DNA from 2 places in the Streptococcus sp. STR1/CE/0325 genome. Region 1 is predicted to be linked to the other one. Evidence: predicted binding sites of a transcription regulator. Region 1 holds the regulator's gene; the other holds the start of a gene.

Region 1 (7,480 bases):
TGCCGTCTTGATCAGGAACCAAGCGCCATAAAAAACGAATGACAGCTTGACTTTCTTCATCAAAGCGATCCAGCGAAAGCGTTTCAAAATAATTTTTCCCCATTTGATACCCATGTCCTTTTTTGACCGTATTCAAAAAAGACTTGATATCACGGATGACATAACTGCGCTTGTCTGGAAGACGATTAAGCTTTAGCGTCCAGCGCATCTCTCTGTGGTAGGTGTCCTCAATCCCATAGGCAGACAAACGGTAAAGTGTGCTGGTGTCATAATCCAGCTGCAAGCCTTCTAAAAACAAGCGTCCGAAGGATTTCTGTTTTTCCTGCTTGACCTTTTTTTCTTCTCTCACCCGAACCTGATGGGCTAATTGCTTGGCTTTGGAGTGATTTTTAAGCGCATGCTCAACAGCCGCCAAGTGCTTGCAGTAACCCTTGTTTGAAAAATCAACACACTCACACTTGACCCTACCGTCATCAAAAGAAAAGTCAATGAAAACACCATCAACCAAGGCACTGATGGTATCTGCCTTTTCTCCTAAAAACTCGACTAAGCCTTTTTCTGACAGGTCGATGCCTTCGTTTCGAATACGACCTGGAATCATTCTTGCCATACTGTCACCACCTTATTTTCCCCTCTATTATAGCATTTTTCCATTTATTTTTCTATTATTAACTTAATTTTACAAATCTTATCGGTTTTTTGCAAAAGGAAAAAGCAAAGCCAAATGACCTTGCTTTTCATTCTATTCTATTTTCTTTTCCTTGCAATCAAGTGAATTGGTGTGCCTTCAAAACCAAAGGCTTTTCGGATTTGGTTATCCAAAAAACGTAAGTAGGAGAAGTGCATAAGCTCTTCTTCATTGACAAAAATGACAAAGGTCGGTGGCTTGACAGACACCTGAGTGGCATAGAAAATCTTGAGTCGTCTTCCCTTATCCGTTGGCGTTGGGTTGATGGCGACCGCATCCATGATAACTTCATTGAGCACAGCTGAGGAAATCCTGCGGTTTTGGCTCTCGCTGATGCGCTTAATCATCTCAGGTAGGCGGTTGAGCCGCTGTTTGGTCACCGCTGAGACAAAGATAATGGGCGCATAAGGGATAAACTGGAATTCTTCCCGGATATTAGCTTCCCACTGGTTGGTGGTGTGGTTGTCTTTTTCAATCGCATCCCACTTATTGACCACGATAATCATCCCCTTACCTGCTTCGTGCGCAAAGCCAGCAATCCGCTTGTCATAATCTCTGATGCCTTCTTCAGCATTGATGACGAGAAGCACGATGTCGGAGCGGTCAATGGCTCTCATGGAGCGCATGACGGAGTATTTCTCCGTATTTTCATAGACCTTGCCCGACTTTCTCATTCCAGCGGTATCAATCATGAGGTATTCTTGCCCCTCGCTATCCACAAAGGTGGTGTCAATGGCATCACGGGTTGTTCCTGCGATGGGACTTGCAATCACGCGCTCCTCACCCAAGATGGCATTGATCAGACTCGATTTGCCCACATTGGGACGACCAATCAAGCTAAACTTAATCAAGTCTGGATCTTCCTCTTCGCCTTCATTTGGTAGGTCGTTGATAATGGCATCGAGTACATCTCCTGTTCCCATCCCGTGGACAGATGACACTGGATAGGGATCTCCTAAACCAAGCGAATAAAAGTCGTAAATCTCAGACTTCATCTCAGGGTTGTCCACCTTATTGACCACCAAAATCACTGGTTTATGGGTGCGGTAGAGGATTTTTGCCACATACTCATCGGCATCGGTCACCCCTTCTTTTGCCGACACCACAAAGACGATGACATCCGCTTCTGTCATGGCGATGTCAGCTTGGTGCTTGATTTGCTCCATAAAAGGCGCATCCACATCATCGATACCACCTGTATCAATCAAACTAAAGGAACGGTTGAGCCATTCGGCTGTGGCATAGATCCGATCCCGCGTCACACCTTCTACATCTTCTACAATCGAGATTCGTTCTCCTGCGATCCGATTAAACAGGGTCGATTTGCCCACATTGGGCCGCCCTACAATAGCAACTGTTGGTAGTGCCATATTGTTCTCCTTATTTCTATCTTCGGTTGATGCCTTTGAGGTGCCATTCCTTGGCGAGAAAGCGAATACGCTCCATGACCCGCTTGGCCTGCCAGCTTTCTTCACTACCTCTGACATCGGCTAATTTTTGTTCCAAGTCTGCTAAACTATAATTAGAGGTGAAAAAGGTCGGCAACTCCTCCAGCATGCGGTACTGCAAGATGACCTGCAAGACCTCATCACGCAACCAAGAACTGGACTGCTCCGCTCCAATATCATCCAAAATCAGAACTTCTGCACTCTTAACCTTATCAATCTCTTCTTTGACCTTGTTATCGGTGATGGCATGCTTGATGTCCACCGCAAAACTAGGAAAATGTAAGAAAGTCGTTGAAACCCCTTTTCTCTTCGACAACTCATGGGCAAAAGCAGCCAACATAAAAGACTTACCGATTCCCATATCACCGTAGAGGTAAATCCCCTTAGAGTCTTTTTCGTAGTCTGCCACCCAGTCAATCAACTGACCTAAGATTTCCTCGCGATTACGATCATCCCAGTCAATATCCTGAAAGCTGATGTGGCGATAAGACTTGGGCAGATTGATGAGCTGGATGCGGTTTTCCACCTCTTGGTTCAGCGCATAATCCCTGTGTTCCTTGGTTTCACGATAAGACACATCCGCATAGCCTTCATTCATCACAAGAATAGGCTCGTAACCCTTGGCGCTGTAATCAGACGCTCCTTCGTCAAACCGCCTTTTTTCCACCAAATATTGGTTAAACTTAGGGAGGCTCCTTGTCACTTCTTGGCTCGTCAGCTCATGCTCAGTGATAAAGGCAGCAATCACAGGCTGTGAGAGAATCTGCTCCTCAAGAACTCTCAAGCTGGCTCTAACTTGAGTATTTCCTAAATGCTGGTCAATCTTTTGCATCCTCACCCTCCTCTAAGCGTGCTAGTTTGGCTTGTTTTTTCATTTCCAAGGCTTCTTTTTCCGCCTCGGTGGTCTGGTTGACGTAGTTTGGATTGCTCCAGTCTGGCACATTGCTGGCCTTTTTCTTGGTGCTAGCTCTTGGCTTTCTTGGTTTCTTTTGGCTGGTTTCTTCTCTGGTTTTTCGCAAATACACCAAGCCATCTTGAGCGGTTTTCACCCCTTGGTAAGCCATATCATTGGCTACTTTTTTGAAAAAGGTCACATTCAAATTTGCTGAATCCACCCGCTCAAAACTATAAAGGAGAAGCAAATTAATCACTTCATCCAAAAAACCTTGCGCCACTAAGCTATCAACCGCCTTGGTCTCACTCGCCACAACTTGAGCGTGTCTGGTTTGCTTGATCTGGGCGAGAAGATCTCTTGGACTAACCCCCTTAACCGCTCGAAAAATCTTCTCTTCTTGAGAAGACAAACTACTTAGAGAAGGCTTCGCCTGCAACTGCGCCACTAGCCGTGACACTTGAAGCACCTGCTGATAGGCGGTTTCCTTGGCCAAGCGGTAAAGCTCTAACCAGTTGAGCCCTTCTTGCTCCATGAGCTGATAAAGCGCCAAGACATCCGTGCGCTCCTCCTTAAAGACTAAGCCATCTTGTTTCATGCGATTTTTAAAAGCATCAAGGGGAAAATCATGCTTGGGATGAGGGCGTTTAGGCGCCACTTGACCTTCTGCTGAAAATACTTCTGAAAAGGATTTGGAAATATTTTCCAGTCCTTGCGGTTCTTGATAGCTCAGGCTTTTAATGGTAGTTTCCGTTAATTTTCCCTGTAAGAGGCGCAGATAAACAGGATGTGCGACAAACTCTTCTGGTTTGATGGGCGTTTTCAACTCGATCACATAACGAGACTGATTTTTTTGATACAAGCACACCAAATCAAGGGCAGTCAAAACTGCCAAGGCCTCTTGAAAGGCGGTAAAGTTCACCCCCAAGTGATCCATGAGGTAGATAAAACGGTGCTCCTCCGCCCCATCATCAAAAAAGACCACAAGATACTGGTAGAGAGCCAGCGCATCTCTTCCCATGATGGGAAGGTAGCACTTGATGAGACTGTTGGCATCAAGACTGACTTGATTGTGCTTTATGTAGGTAAAAGAATCACTCGATCTCATGGTCGCTTGCTCTTACTCCTCACTCGCTGGGTGATTTGCCGCAAGAGCTCCTCAATCTCATCAACATCCTTAAAGCTCTTATAAACACTGGCAAAACGCACATACGTAATCTCATCTAGCTCTGCTAGCTCATCCATAACGAGATTACCAATGACCTCTGTTGCCACCTCACTATCATAGTCCATGCGCACCTTGCGCTCAATACGGTTGATGACCTTTTCAATATCACTGCTGGACACTGGACGTTTCTGGGCACTTTGAATAATCCCATTTAAAATCTTGTCCCTTGAAAATTGCTCCCTCGTGCCATCTTTTTTGACCACAAGAAGCGGCAGCTCCTCCACTCGCTCAAAGGTCGTAAAACGGGTCTGACAATCATCACAAGCCCGCCTTCGCCTAATGGTATAGCCATCTTCTGCTTGCCTACTATCCACTACACTGGATTTATTCCCGTGACATTTTGGACAACGCAAATCACTCACCTCTTTTCTTTTTGACCTTATCTTATCATTATAGCATATTTTATGGCAATAGAAAAGCAAGCCAAAAGGCTTGCACGCACACCGGCTATATCTCGTCATTTAATAACTTATTTATTCATGATGGACTTAGTTCGTATATAAATTAAACAAATAGATAAAGACACATTTCTTTTTCTCACCAGCCATCGATGACTTTATTCTATATAACATAGCGCAATTTCCCGCGGAAATCATCGAGAGTCTGGTAACCTTTTTCTGCCATGATAGCTTGTAATTCTGCTGTGATACGAGCAAACGCAGCGATTCCTTCTTTGTGGAGAGTTGTTCCAATCTGAACCATACTCGCTCCACAAAGAATATGCTCAAAAGCATCACGACCGTTCAATACACCACCCGTTCCAATGATTTGAATTTCTGGCTTCAAACGTTGGTAAAAGGCGTGAACATTAGCAAGCGCTGTTGGTTTAATATACTCACCGCCAATTCCTCCAAAACCATTCTTAGGACGAATAACCACCGATTCATCCTCAATGTATAAGCCGTTCCCAATAGAATTCACACAATTCACAAAAGCCAGTGGAAATTGATTAAAAATAGCTGCAGCCTGATCAAAGTGCACCATGTCAAAATAAGGAGGAAGCTTGATTCCCAATGGTTTTGTAAAATAGCTAAAAACATCTTTTAAAATCTGTTCAGTCGTTTCAAAATCATAAGCAATTTGGGGCTTGCCTGGTACGTTTGGACAAGATAAATTTAATTCTGTCAATCCCTTAAAAGAGCTTGCTTCAACCTGTTTTAAAATGGTGTGCGTTTCTTCCTGAGACATACCAACTAGAGATAAAAAGAACGTTCGTTCTGGTTCTTTTTCTTGTAAATCCAGTAGATAATTCAGATAATAATCCAAACCTTGATTGGGAAGCCCCATCGAATTGATTGAGCCAAGTGGCACATCCTGATAACGAGGTTCAGGATTTCCCTCACGAAATTCTAAAGTTGCCGTCTTGGTTACAAATGTCCCAGCTACCGAGTTTTTTACTTCCTCTAGCTCTTCAATCGTCATACAAGCAACTCCTGCTGCATTCATCAGGCAATTTTCAAAAGAAAATCCTGCAATATTTGTCTTAGTTGATACCATATGTTCCTCCTAAATACTCATTTTCTTCATTTTATCATAAAAAGCACCTAAAAAATACTTTTAAGCGCCTTTCTATCTCTATCAGCCCAAAGGCTTGCGGGGTGGGAGGGAAACTATCATTTCTCCAAAGACTGATTCAAAGGGCTAAGATAGCCAAAGACCCCTGCCAAAAAACGGATGAGACCTGCTAGAAGAATGAGAGTTGGAATCGAAATATCCTTAGAAACCAGATAACCGCCTAAGTAAGCGCCTAGAGGGATGGATAGGTAAGAAATCATCCGTGTCACACTGATGACCCGACCAAGCATAGCCTTGGGAACAATGCTTTGCCTAAGGGTAAAGTAAGTCACAACATTGACACTGCCACAAAGATTGGTCATGGCTAAGATGACACCCAGATACCAAAGAGACCCTGAAAGAGGAAGGAGAAGGGTGAACAAGCCTGCACTCATGGTACTTAGCGCAATAATCTTCCCTGCTTGATACTGTCCATCTAGTCTAGCGGCTAAGAGCGAACCCAAAATCGCACCTAGACCTGCTAAAGAAAGGATAAGACCATAGTCAAATGCACTGTAGCCCAAAGTTTTGGTGAGATAGTAAATGAGATTGGCTTGAAAGAGATGAATGCCAAAATTGGTCATCAAAAACAAAAGAGAGCCTGATAAAATCACCCTATCCTTGTAAAGATAGGTAAAACCAGAAACCAAGGTCTGAACCACATTTTCCGAAGAGCTTTTGATCGGTTTTTCCCCTTGGATAAACAAGACCAAAAGCCCTGCCACTAAAAAGAAAATGAGATTAAACCAGAGCAAACGATAAGGCGACACCAAGGTCATCAAACCACCACTAACCATAGGACCGATGATGTTTAAGCCATTATCAATAAGTTGAATCTCAGAATTAGCTCTCGCAATGTGATCTTTTGTCACCAACTCTGGCAGTAAACTATGAAAAGACGGATGCACCAAGGGTTCAACGCTAGCTAACAAAAAGGCAAGAAGATAAATGTGGAATAAATGAAGAGAGGGCTGATGCAACTGTTGAATCAGTAGCCACAAAAAGACCAAGGATAAGAGATGACCAAAAGCAATGACTCAATTTTTCCGATAGTGATCCGCTAAAATACCCCCAAATAAGGAAAAAAAGAGCCAAGGTAAAAAGGAAATCCCATACAAGGTCGCCATGTGAAAGGCAGAACCCGTTTTTTGTAAGACAATAAAGGGAAGCGCTAGCTTTCGCAACCAATCGCCCGTGTTTGAAATAAGAAACGATAAGACTTCGTCATAAGACCCTCCTAAAATTGTTTTAGTTGACTCCTACTCATTCTAGCACTATACTAAAATTATCCATTATTTTGTCATATAGGGTAAAAAGGAGAGGACATGATCGGAAAAACCTTACGCTATTTCAGAACATCTCAGTCATTGACCCTTGAGCAGGTTTGCCAAAATCTGATGACCGTTGCCTTTCTATCAAAGGTGGAACGCGGTTTATCAGATATTTCCACTCGCAATTTTATGCTGCTGCTAGATAGGCTTGGCGTTAACATCATCGAATTTATGTACGTCTATCAGTCTTTTCAAGAAAAAGAGCAGCTCTCCATTAGCCAACTGCACACACAAGTTAGCGATCAGCAACTCTCCAACTTGGAGCAAATGCTAGAAACCAAAAGATACCAAGGTATTTTTCAGATCCCGACCTGTCCGTTCTTCTCATCAAACTCCTCC
Region 2 (7,480 bases), 1.3 Mb from region 1:
CTTCTTTCCTTTGTAACAATAAGATTACGTTTAAAGGGTTCTTCTTGTGTAAAGTTGAAACATAAGGTATAATGTAAGAATAGATTATCATGAGAAAGAAGGTGTACATATATGGGATTCACAAGTGATACCGTAAGATTTCGATTAGATGATAGCAACAAAAAGGAAATCAGTGAAACCTTGACAGCTGTCTATCGCTCATTGGACGAAAAAGGCTATAACCCGATCAATCAAATTGTTGGCTATGTCCTTAGTGGGGATCCTGCTTATGTTCCTCGCTATAATGATGCCAGAAATCAAATTCGCAAATACGAACGTGACGAGATTGTTGAAGAGCTTGTGCGCTATTACCTCAAAGGAAATGGGATTGACAACTTATGAGAATCATGGGATTAGATGTCGGTTCAAAGACAGTCGGTGTGGCTATCAGTGATCCACTAGGGTTTACAGCCCAAGGCCTCGAGATTATTCCCATCAATGAGGAAAAAGAAATCTTTGGCTTAGAGCGTTTAGGTGAAATTATCAAGAGCTATCAGGTTGAAAAGATTGTGATTGGTCTGCCTAAGAACATGAACAATACTAGCGGTCCGCGCGTAGAAGCAAGTCAAGCCTACGGCAAGTTAGTCGAGGAGACTTTTGGTCTTGTCGTTGACTATCAAGATGAGCGTTTGACGACTGTTGAAGCGGAGCGTCTCTTGATTGAACAAGGAGACGTGAGTCGAAATAAACGCAAAAAAGTCATTGATAAGTTAGCCGCTCAGCTGATTTTACAAGGTTATTTGGACCGCTTATTTTAAAGGAGGTGACAGCTATGATTTTCCATCACGGTAACGAAGAAGAACATCAAGAAGAAAACAAAGACTAATGAGGACATCCTCATCAAAGATAGGAGAAAACCATGACACATCATCACGACCACGATCATGAACACGAAGTGATTACCTTAGTGGATGATCAAGGCAATGAAAGTTTATTTGAAATCTTAATGACCATCGATGGTCAAGAAGAATTTGGGAAAAAATATGTTTTACTTGTTCCTGTTGGAGCGAGTGATTCAGACGAAGAAGTGGAGATCCAAGCCTACTCTTACACAGAAAATGAAGACGGTACAGAAGGAGATCTCCAGCCTATTCCTGAAGATGCTGAAGACGAATGGAATATGATCGAAGAAGTCTTCAACAGCTTCCTTGATGAGGGGTAACAGTCAATTTTTTGACACCTTTTTAAAGAGAGAGAATCATTTGGTTCTCTCTTTTTTATATTTATAGCAGTAGGAGAGGACTTGGTTTTCCCATCGTTTTTCGAATAGAAAAGTATGAGAAAAAGACCAGTTAGTCAAGAAGAAGCTTTGTTTTTGAAAGATTATGACAAAAAAACTTATCACACCTTTAAAGAGCTTAAAAAATATGCTAGGATTTGTAAGAAATTGACGAAATGCTAAAATTTTGAGATACTGGAAGAAGAACATTATTGAAAATGAGGTATCTATGTGAAAGAACATGAAGAAGAGAAGGTTGACGTGCCTTCTTCACCATATAGACGTAGTCGTAGGGAGCGTCAAAGACCGGTCAAAGAAACAACAAAACACGAACGCCCAAGAGGCTTGGGGATGCATTATCGACCGTCTGGTTGGGAGCCGTTTTATCTCTTGTTGGCAAGTCTTTTAGCGGCTGCTTTGGGTGTTTTACCAAGTGTGTTTCATCTGGAAACAGCGAACTATTCTGAGCAGCTCTATACTGGTTTGATGTTTGCAAAGGGAAGCCTTCTTCCTTATAGTGATTTGTTTGCGACAGGTGGATTTTTGTATTATGCGGTGTTAGCAGCGAGTCAGATTTTGGGGTCTTCTCTCTGGATGCTCTTGCCCTTATTTTTAGCCCTTTATGTTTCAGGAACGTATCTGTATCGTTTGCTTGCCCAGTTGAGTAATCAAGCTAGCTTGGCTTTTGCAGGGACCTTGTTGTTTTATCTGTTTAATGCGACTCTAGGATTTGGCGGGGTCTATCCCATTCAGTTGGCACAGCCCTTTGTCTTGATTGGTTTGCATTTTTTGGCCAAATTCCTCAGTCAAGACACACCAGACGAATCCTTTATCCTGTATGGGCTTTTGAGTGCGGTTAGTATTTTAATCGAACCACGAACACTTTTTGTTTGGGGCTTGTCGCTTCTTGTGATGATAGGTTACTCTTTTTACAAGCGTCAAGTGGCTAGAGGGGTTTATCGCCTGCTTGCCATGTTACTAGGGGCGGTTGTGGTCTATTATGGGGTGGGGTATTTTATTCTCAATTTCCAAATCTTGACCCCTTCTCTTTCTCAGGCTTACGGTCAACACCTTTTCACCTTACCGGTGCAAAATGAAGATTTACTCTTTAGTCTTGGCTATCAGCTCTTGCTCTTTGTGCTGATGGGTGGGCTATTTGGAATGTTTGGGTTTTGGTCACATTGGCGAGAAACCAGCACCTTAAAGAGTCTTAAGATCTTGCTCTTTGTCCTCCTTCTGGTCTTTTTAGGCTATGCCTTAGGTTCAAGAACTTTCTCACCAGTCCAAGCACTGGATTACCTACCGTATAGCTTGCTTTTGACTGCATTTTATGTGCAAGGAAAGGGCAAACGACAGAGCAGCTCTCATCGTCAAGTGTCTTCGGTAACGTGGACGTCCTTTGGTGGCTGGATGCGAGCGTGTCTGTATTTGCCTTATCTGCTTTTGATCTTAGCCCTTGGTCAACAATTGATCCCACAAGTCTTAGGCTACAATCTCATTGAGGAGCGGACAGCTCTAGCTCAGACACTAAACGATAAGGTGAAGAAAAATCAGACCTTATCTGTCTGGAATACCAGTGCTCAAGTGTATCAAGAAACAGGTTTGCCATCCAGTTCACCATTTAGTGTGATGACGACTTATGCTAGCTTACCCGAGTATCAATCAGCCGTAGAGGATGCCTTTTTGCAAAATAAGGCGACCTATCTGGTCATCAATCAACAGATTAGCCTTCCTGATTCTCTATCACGTGATTTAAAAGAACATTATCAAAAGGTAGATACGAATGGCATCACCCAATTTACCCTTTATCAGCTGAAGTAAAATCAATATCTTGTGTTTTGAAGAAAAAGAAACACAAGATATTGATTTTTTTTGAGAAAGTATTATAATAGACTTTGTGAATGACAAAACAAAGCGCTTTAGAAAAGGAGGCTGAAACTGCGATGACAAGAATAGATGTAGAACAAGAGCCAGCCTTAAAAGAGGCGATTCTATCCGAACTTTCTGCCTTGATGGCAAAAGAAGAAGCCGTGGTTAATGAAAATGCCAATAAGGATAGTCAGGTCTTTCATACCTTACGCGATTTGACAGCAGGGGCGGTGGCTAAAGCCATCGGATTAGCCCAGTTGCCAAAGGCCGTCCGAGAAGCTCACGAATCGGGTGATTTGCATTTTCACGATTTGGATTATAGCCCTTATACTCCGATGACGAATTGTTGCTTGATTGATTTTAAGGGCATGTTTGAAAAGGGCTTTAAGATTGGCAATGCCCAAGTCACTTCTCCAAAATCCATTCAAACAGCCACGGCTCAGATGGCTCAAATCATTGCCAATGTTGCCTCATCACAATATGGTGGTTGTTCGGCTGACCGGGTGGATGAGGTGTTAGCGCCTTATGCCAAGATGAATTTTCACAAGCACCTAAAAGAGGCGAAGCGTTGGGTGTCTTTGGACCAGCAAGAGGCTTATGCTTATGAAAAGACTAAAAAAGATATCTACGATGCTATGCAGAGTTTGGAGTATGAGATCAATACGCTCTTTTCCTCCAATGGTCAAACCCCTTTTACGTCCTTGGGATTTGGTTTGGGTGAGGATTGGTTTTCAAGAGAGATCCAAAAAGCTATTTTAACCATTCGCATGGAAGGGCTTGGTGAGAGCAAGCGAACCGCTATTTTTCCAAAGTTGATTTTCACCCTCAAGCGTGGGCTAAATCTGGAGGAAGGTTCGCCTAACTATGACATCAAGCAGCTAGCTCTTAGGTGTGCGACTAAGCGCATGTATCCAGATGTCTTGTCTTATGATCAGATTGTTTCTTTGACGGGGTCGTTCAAAGTGCCCATGGGTTGTCGTTCTTTCTTGCAAGGCTGGCAGGATGAAAATGGCAAGGAAGTCAATGCTGGTCGGATGAACTTAGGAGTCGTGACTCTCAATCTGCCACGATTAGCTTTAAAAGCCAAGGGGAATTTGGCTGTGTTTTGGTCGGATTTTGAGAATTTGCTGGACTTAGCCAAGGAGGCTTTGGTTTACCGGATTGGACGGGTCAAGGAAGCCAAACCACAAAATGCCCCTATTTTGTACCAATATGGTGCCTTTGGTGTAGCTCTTCGTGATGATGAGAGTGTGGATAGTTTGTTTAATCAGCACAGGGCAACCATTTCTCTGGGTTATATCGGTCTTTATGAAGTGGCGACGCTTTTTTATGGTCCTAATTGGGAAAAAGATGCTGCGGCTAAGGAATTGACGCTAGAGATTATCCGAAAGATGAAGTCCTTTTGTGAGACGTGCTCAGCTACTTATGATTATCATTTTTCCGTTTATTCTACGCCGTCAGAGAGCTTAACAGACCGTTTTTGTAGGCTTGATACAGACCGCTTTGGTTTGGTTCAGGATATCACGGATAAGGGCTACTATACCAATAGTTTTCATTATGATGTGAGGAAAAATCCAACGCCTTTTGAGAAATTAGATTTTGAAAAAGACTATCCCAAAGCAGGCGCAACGGGAGGCTTTATTCATTATTGTGAATACCCTGTTTTGCAACAAAATCCTAAGGCGCTTGAAGCGGTGTGGGATTACGCCTATGATCGGGTGGGCTATCTTGGAACCAATACGCCCATTGACCATTGTGAGTTGTGCGGATTTGAAGGTGAGTTTGAGCCGACAGCACGTGGTTTTCGCTGTCCTTCTTGTGGCAACACCGATCCAAAGACTGTTGATGTGGTCAAACGAACCTGCGGTTATTTAGGCAATCCGCAGGCACGTCCCATGGTCGCAGGCAGGCATAAGGAAATTACAGCGCGTGTCAAACACATGAACAGCTCATCACTTTAAATAGAATAGAAAGGAAAGAAAAATGGGAAAATACCAATTAGATGACAAAGGGAAACGTCAGGTCGAGCGCTTTCATGAGAAACACTCCACAGGCAGATCTGATAAGAAGAGTCGTATCGCCTCCCTAAAGCAAGCATTTTTAGAAAAAAAGAAATAAGATGGAATTAAGACGTCCACGTTTAGAGGATAAAGCAGCCATCCTTGAGATGATGGAAGAGTTTACAAAGGCAAATTCGCCTCATGATGGGGGCTGGTATCAGACGGATGATTTTTCCTATGAAGGTTGGCTGGAGAATAATGCTCGCTCTGAGATGGGGCTTGGGCTAAAAGCAGGCTATGTTCCTGCGATTCAGTTAGTTTCCTTTGATAAGACCAATCGTCCCTTGGGCTTTCTTCACTTGCGCTTGCGTCTTAATGATCACCTACTGGAGCACGGAGGTCATATTGGCTATTCCATTCGTCCCAGTGAGCGAGGAAAAGGTTATGCCAAAGAGCAGTTGCGTTTAGGCTTAGCACTAGCCAGACAAAAAAATATCAAGGACGTCTTGCTCACCTGCCATGAGAGTAATGCAGCGAGCAGTCGGACGATTTTGGCTTGTGGTGGTCGCTATGAGGACAGCCGAAGGGAAACGCAACGTTACTGGATCAAACAAGAAGAGTAAAGGAGTTGCTTAGATGAATAACCCAAAACCACAAGAATGGCGCAGCGAAGACCTCAGTCAAGGTCGTATCATGGATTATAAGGCCTTTAATTTTGTTGATGGTGAAGGTGTTCGCAATTCTCTTTATGTTTCTGGGTGTTTGTTTCATTGTCAGGGCTGTTATAACCAAGCCACTTGGTCCTTTCAAGCTGGTGTTCCCTATACTCAAGAATTAGAAGAACAAATTATGGCAGATCTGGCTCTCCCTTATGTTCAAGGGTTGACCTTATTAGGGGGAGAACCTTTTTTAAACACGGGGATTCTCCTTCCTTTAGTCAAGCGTGTGCGACAAGAACTGCCAGAAAAAGACATTTGGTCATGGACTGGCTATACTTGGGAAGAGTTGATGCTTGAAACCAAGGATAAACTAGAGTTGCTGTCTTATGTGGATATTTTGGTGGATGGGCGATTTGATTTGACTAAGAAAGACCTTTCTTTGCAGTTTCGAGGCTCGTCTAATCAGCGTATCATTGATGTGGCAAAGTCCCTAGACGCTGGTCATGTGATTCTTTGGGACAAACTCGAGGACGCTCACTGAGCGAAAGGATCGGAGTTGTCAGCGTTGACATGACAACTCTTTTTTTGTATAGTAGAGACAAAGGAGAAGATACATGCAAATTTCAAGTCGGATGACCATTGCCCTACACAGTTTGATTTACATCGCTCAGTATCAGGAGCAGGAAAAAGTCACCAGCCAAGTGCTTTACAGGAGTATCGGGGTCAATCCTGTCATTATCAGAACCATTCTATCTCAGCTCAAGCAAGCAGGATTGATCACTGTCAAACGTGGTCAAGGTGGGGCTAACTTGGCGAGAGAACCTGAAGCCATCAGCTTTTTTGATGTTTACCAAGCTGTTGAGAGTGTCAAGGATAACCAACTCTTTCATTTTCATGAAACACCTAATCCAGCTTGTCTAGTGGGGCGTCATATCCATGATTTGTTGGATAGTCGTTTGGATGAGGCACAAAGAGCCTTGGAGCGCCAACTAAAGTCCATGAGCCTAGCAGATGTGATGGTAGATGCTAGCCAGTTTTTGAAAGAATAATAGAAGAAATAAGGTTTGGAATACGATTTCCAAACTTTTTTAAAAAAATCCGTTGTAATACTTGACATGACAACTAAAATGCGGTAAACTTTATTTATAAGTTGTAATGATTTATATGACAACAAAGAAAAAGGAGAAATAATATGACAAGAGTAGCAGTGATTAGTTCAAATGGAAAAGTTGGCCGTCTAGTTGTAGAAGAATTGGTAACACGTGGGCATGAGGTGACTGGATTTGCACGGGGTGAGGAAAATCACTCCCTCGCTCAACAGTATGTGCAAAAGGATTTATTTGCCTTGACCAAGGACGATTTAGCGCCTTTTGAGGTGATTGTGGATGCCTTTGGCGCGTGGACACCTGAAACGCTCCCTCTACATAGTAAAGGGATGACCTACCTTTCAGATCTCTTATCTGGGACGAGCAAGCGTCTTTTGGTAGTTGGTGGGGCAGGTAGCCTTTACCTTGATCCAGAAAAGACCAAACAGTTACTTAATCAGCCTGATTTTCCAGCTGAGTACTATCCCATTGCCAAAGCTCAGACCGATGCCCTTGAGGTACTACGCAAGCGTGATGATGTGAAATGGACTTTTGTCAGCCCAGCTGCTGATTTTAGAGCGGATGGTGATCGTACAGGTGACTATATTT

The links. Region 1 encodes NrdR, which represses ribonucleotide reductase genes. Its sites were predicted from a motif close to ACACNATATATNGTGT; they were not measured.
Region 2: a site for NrdR is predicted at 3,111-3,126, ahead of nrdD (anaerobic ribonucleoside-triphosphate reductase). Genes of this name have one in related genera too.

Annotation. Positions count from the first base shown of each region.
Region 1 covers NZ_AP045018.1:1,447,915-1,455,394, forward strand. Annotated here, with positions in the region: gene ACZ49W_RS06960 (pilus expression-regulating Snf2 family helicase) at 1-610, opposite strand, end outside; gene der (ribosome biogenesis GTPase Der) at 748-2,058, opposite strand; gene dnaI (primosomal protein DnaI) at 2,075-2,968, opposite strand; gene ACZ49W_RS06975 (DnaD domain protein) at 2,955-4,136, opposite strand; gene nrdR (transcriptional regulator NrdR) at 4,133-4,609, opposite strand; gene ACZ49W_RS06985 (dihydroorotate oxidase) at 4,818-5,753, opposite strand; gene ACZ49W_RS06990 (MFS transporter) at 5,870-6,844, opposite strand; gene ACZ49W_RS06995 (helix-turn-helix domain-containing protein) at 7,136-7,480, shown strand, end outside.
Region 2 covers NZ_AP045018.1:126,745-134,224, forward strand. Annotated here, with positions in the region: gene ACZ49W_RS00680 (IreB family regulatory phosphoprotein) at 112-381, shown strand; gene ruvX (Holliday junction resolvase RuvX) at 378-797, shown strand; gene ACZ49W_RS00690 (DUF1292 domain-containing protein) at 899-1,201, shown strand; gene ACZ49W_RS00695 (glycosyltransferase family protein) at 1,490-3,079, shown strand; gene nrdD (anaerobic ribonucleoside-triphosphate reductase) at 3,202-5,088, shown strand; gene ACZ49W_RS00705 (hypothetical protein) at 5,111-5,245, shown strand; gene ACZ49W_RS00710 (GNAT family N-acetyltransferase) at 5,247-5,750, shown strand; gene nrdG (anaerobic ribonucleoside-triphosphate reductase activating protein) at 5,764-6,327, shown strand; gene ACZ49W_RS00720 (Rrf2 family transcriptional regulator) at 6,401-6,835, shown strand; gene ACZ49W_RS00725 (NAD(P)-dependent oxidoreductase) at 6,979-7,480, shown strand, end outside.